DNA from 3 places in the Exiguobacterium abrahamii genome. Region 1 is predicted to be linked to each of the others. Evidence: predicted binding sites of a transcription regulator. Region 1 holds the regulator's gene; each other region holds the start of a gene.

Region 1 (5,469 bases):
CTTGCTCGAGTTGCTCAATCTGCTGACGGCGCTTGCGTTCTTCTTTCTGTGCTTCCTTGTCGATCGTCTTCGACGCCGTGACCTTTGCGGCTTTTGCTTCCTCGGCTTCAAGACGCGCAATCTCTTCTTGCTCCGCCTTCTTCTCCGTGTAGTACGAATAATCACCAAGGTATTCCGTCACGCCGGCTTCACTCATCTCGATGACGCGGGTCGCGATTCGGTCGATGAAGTAACGGTCGTGAGAGACGAATAACAGCGTTCCTTCGTAGTCGACGAGCGCATTTTCAAGGACCATCTTCGAATCCAGATCCAAGTGGTTCGTCGGCTCATCGAGGACGAGGACGTTCGTTTTCCGGAGTTTCAGTTTTGCAAGTGCGAGACGTCCGCGTTCGCCACCAGATAACTCATGAACAATCTTGAAGACATCGTCACCGCTAAACAGGAATTGCCCGAGGACAGACCGGACTTCTTGTTCACGCATCAGTGGCCATTCGTTCCAAATCTCATCGATGACACGGTTCCGATCATTGAGTTCCGCCTGCTCTTGATCGTAATAGCCGATCGAGACGCCGGTTCCGAAACGGAAATCACCGAAGAGGGGGCGTAAGCGGCCGACGAGGACTTTCAGGAGCGTCGATTTTCCGATTCCATTCGGTCCGACGAGTGCCAGCGATTCACCGCGTTGCAAGTGGAACGTGATGTCTTTTGAGACAGCTTCTTCGTAACCGATCGCCAGTTGATTGACTTGAAGAACGTCGTTCCCGCTCTGTTTTTCAATCGGGAAGGACAGGACCGTGCTACGCTCATCCCCATCTGGTCGGTCGAGCCGGTCGACCTTCTCGAGCCGCTTCCGTACACTTTGGGCACGTTTTGTCGTCGTCGCCCGGGCGATGTTGCGTTGAATGAAGTCCTGCATCTTCGCGATTTCTTCTTGCTGCTGCTCGAACTGCTTCATTTCCTGATCGTACAAGGCGGCTTTTTGCTCCAAGTACTTCGTGTAGTTACCGGTGAACTTACGACAGACATTGCGTGACAATTCATAGACGACATTGACGACTTGGTCGAGGAAGTACCGGTCGTGCGAGACGATTAAGACGGCACCACGATAACCACCGAGGTAACTTTCGAGCCAAGCGAGCGTATCGATGTCAAGGTGATTGGTCGGCTCATCGAGAATGAGAAGCTCTGGTGCTTGTAAGAGCATCTTCGCTAAGGCAAGCCGTGTCCGTTGACCACCGGATAATGTCTGAATCCGGCGCGAATAATCATCCGGATAAAAGCGCATCCCGTGCAGAACGGAGCGGATATTTGCTTCGAACTGATAACCACCCGCTTCTGAGAAGTCGTGTTGCGCTTGATCGTATGTCTTCAAGAGACGATCGTACGCGACCGGGTCGTTCAAGATATGCTCCATACCCATTTCGATTTCCATCCGGCGCAGTGTTCGTTCTTGTTCCTGAAGATGTTCGAAGACAGTCAGCATCTCGTTCCAGATCGTCTCGTTCGATTCGAGACCACTGTCCTGCGCGAGATAACCGATTTTGACATCCTTGCCTTTCATGATGTCGCCCGAGTCATGACTGAGTTCGCCAGCAATGATTTTGAGCAGGGTCGATTTACCGGCACCGTTTCGTCCGACGAGCGCAATGCGATCGCGCTCTTGTACTTCCAATTTGATATTTTCTAAAATCGGCTCGACGCCGAATGATTTCGAGAGTTGGTTGACTTGTAAGAGTATCATTTCCATCCATCCTTCCACCCTTTAGTCTATCACGAACAAAAGCGCGAGGTCCTGCGGAATATATTATTTGTGACTCTATGTGAAGTGGTTTACAATCAAGGAGAGTAGAAAGCTTTTTGCAAAGATTTGGGTGCCACGATGGATGTGGCCGAAGGGGGAACTGCAGGATGAATGGACCAGACACAAAAATTCCACAAGCGACAGCAAAACGGTTGCCGCTATATTATCGCTTCATCCAAAGTTTATACAATTCAGGCAAGCTCCGCGTCTCTTCTGCTGAGTTAAGCGAGGCGGTGAAGGTTGATTCAGCAACGATTCGTCGCGATTTTTCCTACTTTGGGGCATTAGGGAAGAAGGGGTATGGATATAACGTTCAACATCTCTTAACGTTTTTCCGCAAAACCTTGAATCAAGATGAGGTGACGAATGTTGCCTTAATCGGGGTCGGTCATCTCGGAACAGCGTTTGCAAATTATAACTTTTTAAAGAATAATAGTACTCGGATAGTCGTTGCGTTTGATGCGGACGAAGAGAAGGTCGGAACAACGACGCATGACGTTCCAATCTATCATGTTTCGGACATGAAAGAACAAATCGAAGCGAATCAGGTCGATGTCGCCATCTTGACGGTTCCATCCCAGTTCGCGCAGTCAGTAGCGGATGAGTTAGTCGAGTATGGTGTGACAGGCATCCTGAACTTTACGCCAGCGCGGTTGAACGTGCCAGCGAGCGTCCGGGTCCATCACATTGATTTATCGATCGAGTTGCAGTCGTTAGTTTATTTCATGAAGCATTATTCGCAATCAGCTGAAGGAGTGAAATCATAATGGAAAACCTTATTCCGCTCACACTAGGTATCGGACCTGCGAGCATCGGATTAATCGCGGTCGTCGCATTGATCATTTTCGGACCGAAGAAGTTACCAGAATTCGGACGCGCTGCAGGTCAGACATTGAAAGAGTTCAAGAATGCCACGAACGGCATCATGGACGACGATAAAAAGGACGAACCGAAAGAGAAGTGATTGAATCATGACGGTTGATCAAGAGCAAAGCATGACGTCGCACCTTGACGAACTGCGTAAGCGGATCGTCTGGTCGCTTATCATCGTCGTCGTCCTGTTCGCTGTCGCATTTCCGCTCGTCCGACCGCTCGTTCGCTTCTTGCAAGCGGACTTAAAAGAGCTCGGCATCGGTTTGAATGCCTTCAACGTCGCCGATCCTTTAATGTTGTATTTGAATCTTGCGTTCATCATTGCGCTGATTTTAGCGTCACCGTTCTGGATGTATCAACTCTGGGCATTCGTCCGACCAGGACTTTATGACAAGGAGCAAAAAGCGACATTGACGTATATTCCGGTCATCTTCTTTCTGTTTTTGGCTGGCGTAGCCTTCTCGTATTTCTGGTTGCTTCCCTTCTTGCTTGAAGTCTCAACGGATCTCGGGAAAGAGCTCGGAATCGAACAAGTCATCGGAGTGGAAAACTATTTCAGTTTCCTCATCCGATTGACGATGCCGTTCGGTCTTCTGTTCCAATTGCCGGTCGTGACGATGTTCCTGACACGTCTTGGTCTCGTGACGCCATATTTCATGCGAAAGAATCGGAAATATGCGTACTTTGCGCTGTTCGTCGTTGCGGCATTGATCGCACCGCCGGACGTGACGTCACACTTGATGATCTCGGTGCCATTGTTCGTTCTCTATGAGATCAGCATCTTGATTTCTGCGCGGACATACAAAAAGGTCTTGATCCTCGAGCAACAGGCAGAGCTTGAACGACAGGCGGATTTGATGCGTGAATTGAATAAATGAATCGTGAATTCCTTCCGACGATTTTGGAAGGAATTCTTTTTTATGAAAGCGTTATTTTTATATTGATAAAGCAGTTAGCGATGCGTATACTAAAGATAATTCATGGGGGCTTAGCTCAGCTGGGAGAGCGTTTGGCTGGCAGCCAAAAGGTCGTCGGTTCGATCCCGATAGTCTCCACCAATACCAAATATCCAACTCCTCGAGGCGTCGAGGAGTTTTTATTTTTCTCCCAGTTAAATTCCTTAAAAATATAAAATGTCACGTAAAACAAATAAATTAAAAAAATAGGCAAATATAAATTGTTTATTTCCATTAAATTCATTAAACTAAATATACAGAATTTTCGTTTAACTGTTTTATCAGTAGTACTACTATGGTTTTACAGAAAAGGGGAAAACGAACGCATGAAGAAGAAGATTGCACTTATGGCAGCCGTCTTAATGACGTCTTCCAATCTAGTCAGTGCGCAAGGTGCACTGTCGTCGCAAGACAAAGCAACGGGTCAAAAACCGCAGACACTCTCTTTGAAGAAATCGGGGCAAGAGAAGAACTACAAACAATCGGATAAAGTCCGTGTCGTCATCGAGATGGAAGAGAAGCCGGCGATTCAAATCGCCCAGGCTCAAAACAAGCGGTATAGCACATTGAGCAATGCCGAAAAAGAGTCGATCAAAGATCGCCTCGTCAACGTCCAAAAATCAGTCAAGTCAGCCATCGCTAAAAAGGCGATTCCCGTTACATATAAGGAAAGCTTCACGACCGTCATCAACGGATTCAGTGGTGAAGTCAAGTTCGGCGACATCGAAGACATCAAACAACTGAGCGGAGTCAAGAGCGTACATATCGCCCATGAATACGCGCGTCCGGAAGTTGCTAAAGGTGCCAAGCCAGACATGCTGTACAGCAAGGACATGGTCAATGCGAAGGAAACATGGCAGGACTATGGTTTTAAAGGGGAAGGAACAATCGTTGCCGTCATCGATACGGGAATCGATCCATCGCATAAGGACATGGTCTTGAGCCCAGAAACGAAGATCGATTTGACTTCTTCGAAAGTCGATAGTGCGAAAGAAACAAAAGGCTTAAAAGGAAAGTACTTCACGGAAAAAGTACCGTACGGCTATAACTATGCCGATCACGATAGCGAAATCCGTGATTTAGGTGCGGGCGCATCAATGCACGGGATGCACGTCGCGGGTACGGTCGGAGCAAACGGGGATGAAGCAAACGGCGGCATCAAAGGAGTCGCACCGGAAACACAGCTCCTTGCGATGAAGGTCTTTGGAAACGATCCAGGAATGCCATCGACATTCAGCGATATCTACATTAAAGCGATCGATGATGCGATTGCACTCGGAGCCGATGTCATCAACATGAGTCTCGGTTCGACGGCATCGTTCGTCAATGCAGATGATCCAGAACAACGCGCAATCGTCAACGCGATGAACAACGGTATCTTGTGTGCGATTTCTGCTGGTAACTCGGCATTCGCAGGTCATGGTGCAGGTAATCCGTACACAGCGAACCCGGATATCGGTGTCGTCGGTGCACCAGGTTTAACGAGCCAAGCACTCCAAGTCGCATCACTCGAAAATACGAAATTGACACTCGAAGGCATGGCGCTGACGATTGACGGTCAGGATGCTGGTTATTTGGCATACCAAAAACAAGATTCACCGAATCCGATTGCTGTCTTCGATAAAGAGAAGAAGGATGTCGTCTATGTCGGTGACGGTCAAGCTTCGAACTACGAAGGCAAAGACGTCAAAGGGAAAGTCGTCTTCGTCGTGCGTAACGGTGGTTTCAACTACGGTATGATCCAAGCAGAAGCTGAGAAGCAAGGGGCAGCAGGTGTCATCGTCCGCGGTCGGGTCGATCATGGGGATTACGTCAGCATGGCGCTCAACAATCCGACGA
Region 2 (5,469 bases), 770 kb from region 1:
AATCGTCGGACCACTCCAGAAGAGTGCCCATTTACGAATCAATGGCGTAGCCCCTTCATCCTTCGCTTTATCTGCGTAGAACAAGAGGAACATCGCACTGATATAGAGGACGGATACGATAGCGAGTGCTACGACCGACCAAGAGTAAAAGTTCGTAAATAATTTTGTTCCTAAAAACTCGACTGTTTCATTCGTTTTACGAATGAATCCACCTTGACTGATTGTCAAAGTCGTTGACATCGCCGCCGGAATCAATAGACCAGTTGCTCCATATAAGAACGTATAGAACATGCTGTCGTTTGATCCATAATTGGCAAATGCATAGAAGCTACCACGAATCGCAATCAATACGAGAACGATTGAGGCTGGCACGAGCAGTGCCGTACCGAAATAATAAGCGGTATCCGGGAAGAACCCGACTAGTCCGACGAAGAAGAATACGAAGAAGACATTCGTTACCTCCCACACTGGTGAGAGATAACGAAGAATCAATCGATTCGTTAAATGATCCCGCTTCGTATATTTTGAATAAAAGGCGTAAAATCCAGCACCGAAGTCAATTGAGGCAACGATGAGATATCCGTACAGGAAAGTCCAGAGGACCGTAATTCCTAGTGTTTGAACGTCCAAATCGTTCCCTCCTTACTTGTTATCATCCACGAACATAGCTTCCCCACGCGCGTGGTGGTTTTCAGCAAGTTCTTGAAGTTCTTTACCAACCGGGTTTTTCTTGAACATCCGTAATAATACGACTGTACAAATCGTACCGAGCATCAAGTACAAGGCACTGAATAGAATCAACATCGGACCAACAGCAGTTGATGTCGTCGCCGCATCCGCTGTCCGCATGATGCCGTACAGTGTCCAAGGTTGGCGCCCAATTTCAGCATACATCCAACCTGCTTCAATTGAAATCATCGCCAGAGGTCCACCGATGAAGACACCTCTTAATATCCATTTGTTATAAGGATTTAATTTTTTCAAACGGAATGCCAAGATGAACAAGGCAGAGATGGCAGCCAAATACATACCAATCGAAACCATGATATCGAAGAAATAGTGAACGATCAGCGGTGCTTGATCTTCTTTTGCGAACTCATTTAGACCAATGACTTCTGTATCTGGAGCTCCACCCGCAAGAATCGAGAGTGCGTATGGGATTTTGACGGCTCCCTTGATTTCATAACTGCCGTCTTCTTGCTGATCAAGTATCCCACCGAAGATCAACTCGGCTTCACTTGTCGTTTCAAAATGCCATTCAGCAGCCGCGAGTTTCTCTGGCTGATATTTCGCCAAGTATTTCCCTGAGAAGTCCCCGACAAGTGCCGTCGAGAAGGCAAAAATCAATCCAGCCATGACCGTTAAGCGAAGTGCTTTTTTGTGATACGCTGTTTCCGCTGCTGAGAGTGTTTTTTTGCGGAGTAAGTGGAACGCCGCGATTGCCGCCAAGATGAATGCGACTGTCAAATAAGCCGATACGATGACGTGTGTTGCTTTTGTAGGTGTTGCTGTATTGAACATTGCTTTTAATGGTTCGATTTGCGTTAGCGTTCCGTTGACGATCTTAAATCCTTCTGGTGAGTTCATGAAGGAGTTGACTGTCGTAATGAAGAATGCTGATGCTGTCGCACCGATGACGACCGGAATCCCGATCAACCAGTGTAACCATGGGTTTTTGAACCGATCCCACGTGTACAGATAAATACCGAGGAAGATCGCTTCAAAGAAGAACGCAAATGTTTCCATGAATAGCGGTAGTGCGATCGTTTGACCAGCCACTTGCATGAGTGACGGCCAAAGTAGTGATAATTGCAATCCGATAGCCGTCCCTGTCACGACACCGACTGCGACGGTAACGACGTATCCACGCGTCCACCGTCTAGCTAATAAAATATAATCCGGATCTTTGCGTTTCAGACCGATGAATTCAGCTGCGAGTACCATGAGTGGTACCCCGACGCCAATCGTCGCGAATATAATATGAAACGCTAATGTGAGCCCTGTCAACAATCGACTGAGCAATACGGGATCATTGAACATGTATATAGCCCCCTCTTCCTAAAACATACTTCTCTATATGGTCTATAACCGTATCATAGAGAACATAACCCTTTATGTCTGTTTATAATGTTTGATGTAACAAATTGTTCACATGTGCACGTGATTTTTTTCACAAAATGTTCGAAAACTCCTATTCTTACATATATAAAAAGCTTTCCCATTCTTGATTTCGAAAGGGAAAGCTTAATGTCCTTCATTATTTCATAAAACTTTTTAAACATATTCTCGGAAATAATGATCGAGTAAATCAATCACAAATGGAATCGCGGATTCATCCGGATTCAAGGTTGGTTGGTGCAGTCCAGATGTCGGATTGTCGACTCCGAGCCAAAACATCATCCCTGGAATTTCCTTCAACATGAATCCGAAGTCTTCTCCTGTCATTGCTGCATCGCATTCAATGTAGTTCGCATTCATTTTGACGAATGATGAAAATTTATCAACGATGTGTCGGTCATTGACGACCTCGTAATAACGATTTCCGAATTGTAGATCAATCTTGACGCCAAACGAAGCTTCGATTCCCCGGATGATGTCACGAACGCGTCGTTCCAGTTTTTCCATGTCTTCCCCGTTGAGCGCGCGCATCGTACCGTCAAGAACAGCTCTACCGGCGATGACGTTTTCTCGAATCCCGGCATCCACTTTTCCAATCGTAATGACGCTACAATTCATCGGATTGATGGATCGGCTGACGATTGTTTGCAATTGCATGATCAAGGCTGCTTGCGCAACGACCGTATCAATCGTCAAATGAGGAAATGCCGCATGACCACTTTGACCATAGATCGTGATATGGACTTCTCGAGCACTCGCGAACAAGACGCCGGGACGGCTTGCAATCGTACCGACTGGATACTCCGGTGCGACGTGAAGACCATACATCTCACTTGGACGATATTTTTCAAACAACGGACTTTTAATCATCGGTTCTGCCCCGCCCGGACCTTCTTCCGCTGGTTGGAATAAAAAGACGACATCATCCATGACCGGCAATTCAATGATTCGTTTCATCAATCCCAACGCAATCGACGTGTGCATATCGTGACCACAGGCATGCATGAAGCCTGGATGTTCCGAACAAAATGGAAGACCTGTCGCTTCTTCGATTGGTAACCCATCAATGTCTGCCCGGTATCCAATCGTCCGATTTCCAGTCAATCCTTTCACTCGAACGAAAACACCCGTTTCAAACGTGTCATACGTGACACGATCTGGTGGATAAGCACGAATTTGTTCCAATATAAAAGCTTGCGTCTTAAATTCCTTGAACCCTGGTTCTGGTATTTTATGAAGCGCGCGCCGCATTTCAATGGCGTATTCCATCTGACTGACTTCCTCCTTCTTCTTTTACGATGTCCCAAAATGCTTGAACTTGTTTTAGTTCAAGCATCGATTCCGTAGACAAAATCCATGTATCTCGCTTTAATATCTTTCCGGACGAGGTTTTTAACGGAAGCTGCATGACTTCATTTGATTGTTGGATCGTCGACTCGGGTAAAATCGCAAATCCAATTCCATGTAGAGCCATCTGCTTACATGTCTCGATTTGATCGACGACCAGCGTCCGAGATGGTGGACTTGCGAACCGATCTTGCCACCATTCTAAAATTTCTTGATAGTACGTTGAATCACTCTTGAACTGGATGAATGGTCGATCCGTCACGCGTAACTGTTCGATTGACGTCAACTCACTATCGACTAAATAGAGCGGATCCGAGAAAAGACGTTCTTTAACACCTTTCCAGTCCGGGTTTCCACGAATGATCCCGATATGAAAATGTTCCTCTAACATATGACGCATCATCTCACTGGACCATCCCGTGACAAGCTGAACACGGACATGCGGATAACGCTCAACGAATCGTTTCAAGACACGCGGGAGCCAGTATTGCCCCATGATGGAAGCGACGGCAATCCGAAGCGTCCCATAAACAGCACCCTCTTCTGCCGTCAATTCACTTTTTAACTCAAGTTCCTTCCGGTTCATCTCTTTTGCGAGACCGATTACTTTTTCTCCTTGTGGTGTGATGCTTAACCCACGCGATGAACGAATGAATAACTTTGTTCCCCAGCGTCTTTCAATCGCAACGAGACGTTGACTAAGTGCAGGTTGCGAGACGAATAATCGTTCAGCAGCGCGCCTCATATTCAATTCTTCCGATAAGGTGATCAACATTTCCATTTCCGACACTTGCAATGTGAGATTCGACTCCTCATGATATAAGATGGCATTAGTTTAACACGTTAGAAAGGACGATACATATGACACGCTATCATTTTATGTTCATCATCTCAACGATTGCAACGCTTGGCAGTCTCTATTTCAGTGAAATTCGCGGATTCATCCCCTGCCCTCTCTGTTGGTGGCAACGACTATTCATGTATACGACTGCCTTTTATTTGCTCATCTCGCTATTCCGGTCGAAAACGATTGATCCGCTCTTCGTCCGCCTGTATGTGTTTGCCGGCTTTGGTGTCGCCTTGTACCACGTCATTCTTGAGCGCTTACCCGATGGCGAAGCGTTATGTACAAGCGGCTGTCTCATCAAATGGGTCAACTATTTTGGTTTCTTGACGATTCCGATGATGAGTCTCATTGCCTTCACTTTACTCTTGATTTTAGCGTTCTATCCAGCACGTTCGAACAATGAAGCATAAGATACAAAAAAGAGAAGTCGAATCGACTTCTCTTTTTTGTCGTTTGACATCACGTCCAGCGATTGAAGACGCTCACGGCACTTGAGAACGCAAGCTCTGAGAGCTGTCCCGTACCTTCACACCAGTCCCCGACGAAAGCGACACCTGCATGATCCGGAATATGAGTCGCAAGCGGCGCTTGCCCCATTTTCCATTTGATTTCTTGTACGACTGCTCGTTTGATCGTTCGTTCTGCGACGATACGTTGTCGCCAATCTGCAAAATGAACGTCAAGCATCTGTTCGATTCCTGTTCGGACGTGTCCAATATAATCAGGATCCTCAAGTCGATCGTGTTCAAGATAGACGATTGCTTGAAGGACTTGACCATCCTTCGGTGCAAGACTTGCATCATAATGCGATAAATCGGTGATGAACGCTCGATGCGAGCGGTCGTAGATGTATGAATACGGTGTTTGGATATACGGATGAAGTCCAAGATCATACACGAATACTTCTACCGGTTCATGACTTGCATATGGTGTAACAAATCGCTGAATGGCAGTGGGAGTCGCCATTTTTAAGATTTCACGCGGTGGGACGGCAAAGATGATCCGTTCGACGTTCCATTCTTGTTTCTTTCGATCACGTACTAAGAATCCTGTCGTAGTCGATTCGACTGCTGTTATTTTTGTTTTTTTCAGGATTTCTCCGTGGTTCTCTAGGATGATCCGTTCCAACTCCTGTACTAACCCTTGCCATCCACCTT
Region 3 (5,469 bases), on a different contig from region 1:
AATCGACTGCAATCCCATCCGCATCTCGGATTGGACGAACTGTCGCATAACGGATGGCGGATAGACTGTCAGCGACGACTGATAAACCAGCGATACCGCATGCCATCGTCCGTAAGATTTCTGGATCATGTAATGCCATTTCAATCCGTTCGTAACTGTATTTATCATGCATGTAGTGAATGACATTCAGTGTGTTGACGTACAGTTCTGCGAGCCAATCGAGTTGACGATCATAAGCCGCCATTACAGTTTCGTAATCGAGTACTTCATCGAGCATCAATGGACTTGCTGGGGCGACTTGGATTTTGAGCTTCTCGTCCATTCCGCCATTGATCGTATAGAGTAATGCTTTTGCCAGGTTTGCTCGCGCACCGAAGAACTGCATCTGTTTCCCGATCTTCATCGCGGAGACACAACAAGCGATGCCGTAATCATCTCCATAAACCGGTAACATCAAATCATCGTTTTCATATTGAATCGAGCTTGAAACGATCGACATCTTCGCACAGAATTCCTTGAATCCGCGTGGAAGCTGAGTAGACCAGAGAACGGTTAGATTCGGTTCCGGTGCCGGACCAAGTGTCGAGAGAGTGTGTAAGAAGCGGAATGAACTTTTCGTGACGTTTGATCGTCCATCTTCACTCATTCCACCGATTGATTCCGTTACCCACGTCGGATCACCTGAGAACAGATCGTTGTAGTCTGGTGTCCGTAAGAACTTAACGATCCGAAGCTTCATGACGAAATGATCGACGAGTTCTTGTGCAGTCTCTTCCGTCAAGCGACCAGCCGCAAGATCACGTTCGACATAAATATCAAGGAACGTCGAGACTCGACCGAGTGACATGGCTGCCCCGTTTTGCTCTTTGATGGCAGCAAGATAGGCAAGATAGACCCACTGGAATGCTTCTTGTGCTGTTTCTGCAGGGCGGGAGAGATCGAAACCATAGCGAGCTCCAAGCTCGGTCAATTCCGTTAATGCGCGCAACTGTTCATTCATCTCTTCACGTTCGCGAATCATCGATTCAGATAAGAACCCGCCACGTGCCTTTAAATCCTTTTTACGTTCTTCGATCAAGCGTGCCGTTCCGTACAAAGCAACACGACGATAGTCACCGATGATCCGTCCGCGACCATAAGCATCAGGTAATCCGGTGATAATACCGGCTTTACGTGCAGCGCGCATCTCAGGGGTATAGGCATCGAAAACCCCTTGGTTATGTGTCTTCCGGTACTCGCTGAAAGTTTTCGTGACGGTCTCGTCTGCTTCAAAGCCATACGCAGCTAGGGCATCATTCACCATCCGAATCCCACCATTCGGATGAATCGAACGTTTAAACGGTTCGTCTGTCTGTAAACCGACGATTTTTTCGAGTGAGCGATTCAGATACCCTGCATCATGCGAGAGGATCGTTGATGGTGTTTTAGCATCGACGGCATACACACCACCACGTTGTCGCTCTTCATTCGTCAGCTGTAGAATTTGTTGCCAGAGACGTTCCGTTGCTTGCGTCGGACCGACTAAAAAGTGATCATCTCCTGTATATTCCGTGCGATTGAGTCGGATGAAGTCTGCGACATCGATCGTCTTTACCCATTCACCAGACGTAAAGTTCGTCCAAGCACTCGTTTTTTCTAATAACATGGATACCACTCCTTTAATATTGAGCTAATCATCAGTTCCTTATGTGAATAGTGTAACAAAAGGAAGGGTTGATTCCCTTTACGTTCATGTGAATGTTTTAACAAGTGGACAAACGTTGGTATGACGGGCTTTCTTTATTTCTGTATTCATATGAAAATAGTTTAAAAAAACAGATTTAGATTGCTAATTCAAGGTTTTTTGGAAACTGTATGAGTTGATTTGAAAAAGATTCACTAGAACAGTTGAAACTGTGAGGAATGTCACGCTACGGTGCCTTGTATTTTTAAGACGTATCGTTGACAATGAAAAAGGGAATATAGAACGTGGAGGTGTGCCAAATGGAGTATGTATCATTAACACAACAAGGAGAGTATCAGTCAGGAGACTGGGTCTCGCTGAAAATCGGATCGGATGGTTCAACGCGAACGGGAATGATCACGGAATTCGAAAATGATGGATTCTGGATTCGGTTTGAAGATGATTTTGATTATGAAGACTTTATCGGCTATGATGAATCGTATTGGATTGCGCTTGTTCGTCGTCCGGTTGACGTAAAAGCGACGTATGCGAGTCTTGCGGAGTACCCGGCACTCGCTGCAGAATTACAGGATCGTGTCATCCAAGGATTCGAAATTTTAGAAGAAGAAGCCGGTGAAGGCGAGATTCGCTTCCACATTCGATTGCTCGACGCAGGAAATGAATATACACAGACATTACGGGGATACCGTGATGCATCAGGAGATCATGTCGAATACGTAACGGCATGATGGAATTAAGAGAGTAGGAGAAATCGTTATGAACTTTACAAAACCGTTTTTACAGGAAGCATGGGAACGCGCACGCTTTACGGAGTTGATGCCTGTTCAAGAACAAGCGATTCCGTTGTTGCGCGAAGGAAAAGATGTACTGGCTGAAGCGCCGACAGGAACAGGGAAGACGCTTGCTTATGTCATTCCAGCTTTAGAAAAGATTGAAGTAGAAGAACCACACGTGCAAGTCGTGATCACGGCACCAACACGGGAACTCGTCATGCAAATTCATCAAGTCATTCAATTGTTTGCTCAAGGAAGTGGTATCAAATCCGGTGCATTCATTGGTGGTGTTGAATTAAAACGACAATATGAACGATTGAAGAAAAAACCACAAATCATCGTCGGAACGCCAGGGCGTCTCGTTGAGTTGATCGATTCGAAGAAGCTAAAGATGCATAAGGTGAAATTGATCGTCTTGGACGAAGCGGATCAAATCTATGAGAGTGGTATGAGTGACTCGGCGACGCGAATCGCAAACAGTGCACTACGCGATCGCCAGTTAGCATTCGTCTCCGCGACATTACCGGAACGGACAGCAGAATGGGGACGGACGCTTGCAAACAACCCTGAGACGATTCGAGTTGAGCGTGCCGTCAGTACACAAGTGACATTCGGTTATTTGGAGACTTCACGTCGTCAGAAGCCGGAATTGTTACGTCGTCTGGCGAACATGCAAGGATCAAAAGTACTGACATTCATTAATAACCGTTCCTTCCTCGGACCATTGAATGGCGAGTTGAGTAAATTCTCATTGAAATACCGGATTTTAGACGCTGAAAAGGGTAAACGAGAGCGGATGGAGACATTGCGTTCTTATAAAAAGGGAGAGTTTCCTTTACTCGTCACGACAGGTCTTGCGGCACGTGGGTTAGATATCGAAGCAGTCACGCATGTCGTCCATTATGATTTGCCGGAGTCGCTTGACGATTTCGTACACCGTTCAGGTCGGACGGGACGTGGAAACGCGAACGGAATGGTACTTGCTCTTGTTACGGATCAAGACTTAAAACACTTAAAAACACTTGCGAAGCAAATGGGCGTCGAGATGGAAGCGATGGAAATTTACCGTGGGGAAGTCATTCCAAAACGTGAATTCACAGCACCTCAGACGATTAAACGACCGGCTACTCCTCACCGGAAAGGGCGATCGAAATGAAGAACGATCGAAAAGTAATTCCGTTTCCGACGACGGTTTCTGAAGCGGAAATGAATGCAGCCTTGAAGAAGATGTATCAAGAAGCAGCGACAGCGCGTAGTACGGATTGGGTCGCTTTCATTGAAGAGATTGCGACGGAGGGACGTTGGTATTTAAAAGATGCTGAATTGTTCCGGGACTTATTCGTAGATTGGGCAATCTTCTATGAGACGGATGATCAAGGAAAAACGCCGCACGGTCGTTTTCTTGAGCAGGTCAAAGAAGAGTTATCGCCTAGCCTCTACCGCGCCTTGCGTGGATTAGCGGACCCGATGCCTTCGTTGTTTCAAGTCGAGGCGGATGGTGTCGTTGATTTAATGTCAAAACAGACGTATCAAACGGATTTGTCTGAGATTGAAGTCGAATCAGGTGATTTGTTAATTGGAAAACTGCTCTACATTTCTGGGAAATGGCGCTTTGCGATTGCCTATATGAAAGTAGCACGCGCACTGGTACCAGAAGTCCTCGCTTTGTTGACGGACTTCGTGGATGAAGTAGGAGAAGACGCGTTGCTTCGTCAGTATCCAGAATTTTGTGCGGAATTGATCGACTTACTCCTCGATATCGAAGAAGGCAATATTGCACCGAGACCAGAAGAATAATCGAAAAAAACCTAGAATACATGACCCGATTATGGTCAACGTATTCTAGGTTTTTTTCATGAATCTGCTCGATATAGGGCGACATCGTTTTTATCCCGATGTTTCACGCGATACATGGCAAGGTCAGCTTGCTTTAAGCATGTTTCAAGATCAGCCTTATGACACGCGGTCACACCGATGCTTGCAGAAACGAATAAGGATTGTCCTTTATAAACGTAAGGACGTCTTAAAAAGTGTAAGAAGGATTTACATTTGCGACGTAAGGACAGTTCATCATCGGCGTGTAAGAGGATCGCGAACTCATCTCCACCAAGTCGATACACCTGTTCTAAAGAATTCGTATGCTCGCTCAATCGTTTCGCGACTTCGATCAAGACGTAATCACCTGCTTCATGACCATACGTATCATTGACTTGCTTAAAACCGTCTAAATCGACTACCGCAAGATAATTCATATCGAGGAGATGGTTTGAAAAATCTCGCTCCAACGAACGACGGTTTCCGATACTTGTCAAGGCGTCATGGTAGGCGTGGTATTCGATCCTTTTTTGCCGGAGCTTTCGTTCAGTGACGTCATGTAAAATCGTGAAACGTCCCATCGAGGTGGCAGCAATCTGAATCGGAATATCAATGATCTCATACTTTCTGTGTTGTTCATCTTCATACTCATCGATATCTGTCTCAAGTGTTTCTAATAAGTGACGCATCGTACGAGGTATATGTTCAATCGTCATGTCGGGTAAATGAAACAGACGTTGGGCAGCTAAATTTGCGTATAGTGCCGTTCCAGATTGATCGAGTCGAATCATCGGGTCAGGATGACCGAGAAAGAGTGGGATGACTTGCTGTTCACTATCTTTGATTTGTTGTTTGCGATGTTCGATGCGTGAAGCGAGTTGTTCATTCCGTTCGTGTAATTGTGCAACGATCAACCTATGCTGACGAGCAATCAAGATTTGTCGAATGATTAGTAAAACTAAAATGATGAAGATATCGAGCTTCCCGCCTTCTTGTTCCACCATATAGTGAATGAATAAAGGAACGGCCAGTAGAGGGAGCCAAGAACGGGGAATGACCTTCGTTCGAGTGGTTCCTTCTTCAATATGATCAATATGCCATAAAATAGCTGCACTTTGCGCCAAACGGATCAAGATCGGGAAAAACAATAGATAATTTGCTGAGAAGTCCGGGAAATAAACACTTGAGACTTCGTAG

Evidence for each region. The regulator Rex, encoded in region 1, represses fermentation and respiration genes when NADH is low (regulators of the CRP and FNR family bind a similar motif). The targets are predictions, from matches to a motif close to TTGTGAAATATTTCACAA.
Region 2: a site for Rex is predicted at 2,159-2,176, ahead of ITJ88_RS03845 (cytochrome ubiquinol oxidase subunit I). Genes of this name have one in related genera too.
Region 3: a site for Rex is predicted at 1,732-1,749, ahead of pflB (formate C-acetyltransferase). Genes of this name have one in related genera too.

The regions. Positions count from the first base shown of each region.
Region 1 covers NZ_JADOYC010000001.1:7,667-13,135, forward strand. Annotated here, with positions in the region: gene ITJ88_RS00070 (ATP-binding cassette domain-containing protein) at 1-1,741, opposite strand, end outside; gene ITJ88_RS00075 (redox-sensing transcriptional repressor Rex) at 1,909-2,568, shown strand; gene ITJ88_RS00080 (twin-arginine translocase TatA/TatE family subunit) at 2,568-2,765, shown strand; gene tatC (twin-arginine translocase subunit TatC) at 2,773-3,552, shown strand; tRNA gene ITJ88_RS00090 (tRNA-Ala) at 3,657-3,732, shown strand; gene ITJ88_RS00095 (S8 family serine peptidase) at 3,957-5,469, shown strand, end outside.
Region 2 covers NZ_JADOYC010000001.1:780,470-785,938, reverse strand. Annotated here, with positions in the region: gene ITJ88_RS03850 (cytochrome d ubiquinol oxidase subunit II) at 1-630, opposite strand, end outside; gene ITJ88_RS03845 (cytochrome ubiquinol oxidase subunit I) at 643-2,040, opposite strand; gene ITJ88_RS03840 (N-acetyldiaminopimelate deacetylase) at 2,275-3,387, opposite strand; gene ccpC (transcriptional regulator CcpC) at 3,371-4,261, opposite strand; gene ITJ88_RS03830 (disulfide bond formation protein B) at 4,327-4,722, shown strand; gene ITJ88_RS03825 (FAD-dependent oxidoreductase) at 4,772-5,469, opposite strand, start outside.
Region 3 covers NZ_JADOYC010000004.1:166,845-172,313, forward strand. Annotated here, with positions in the region: gene pflB (formate C-acetyltransferase) at 1-1,645, opposite strand, end outside; gene ITJ88_RS12890 (hypothetical protein) at 1,984-2,412, shown strand; gene ITJ88_RS12895 (DEAD/DEAH box helicase) at 2,441-3,613, shown strand; gene ITJ88_RS12900 (hypothetical protein) at 3,610-4,254, shown strand; gene ITJ88_RS12905 (GGDEF domain-containing protein) at 4,311-5,469, opposite strand, start outside.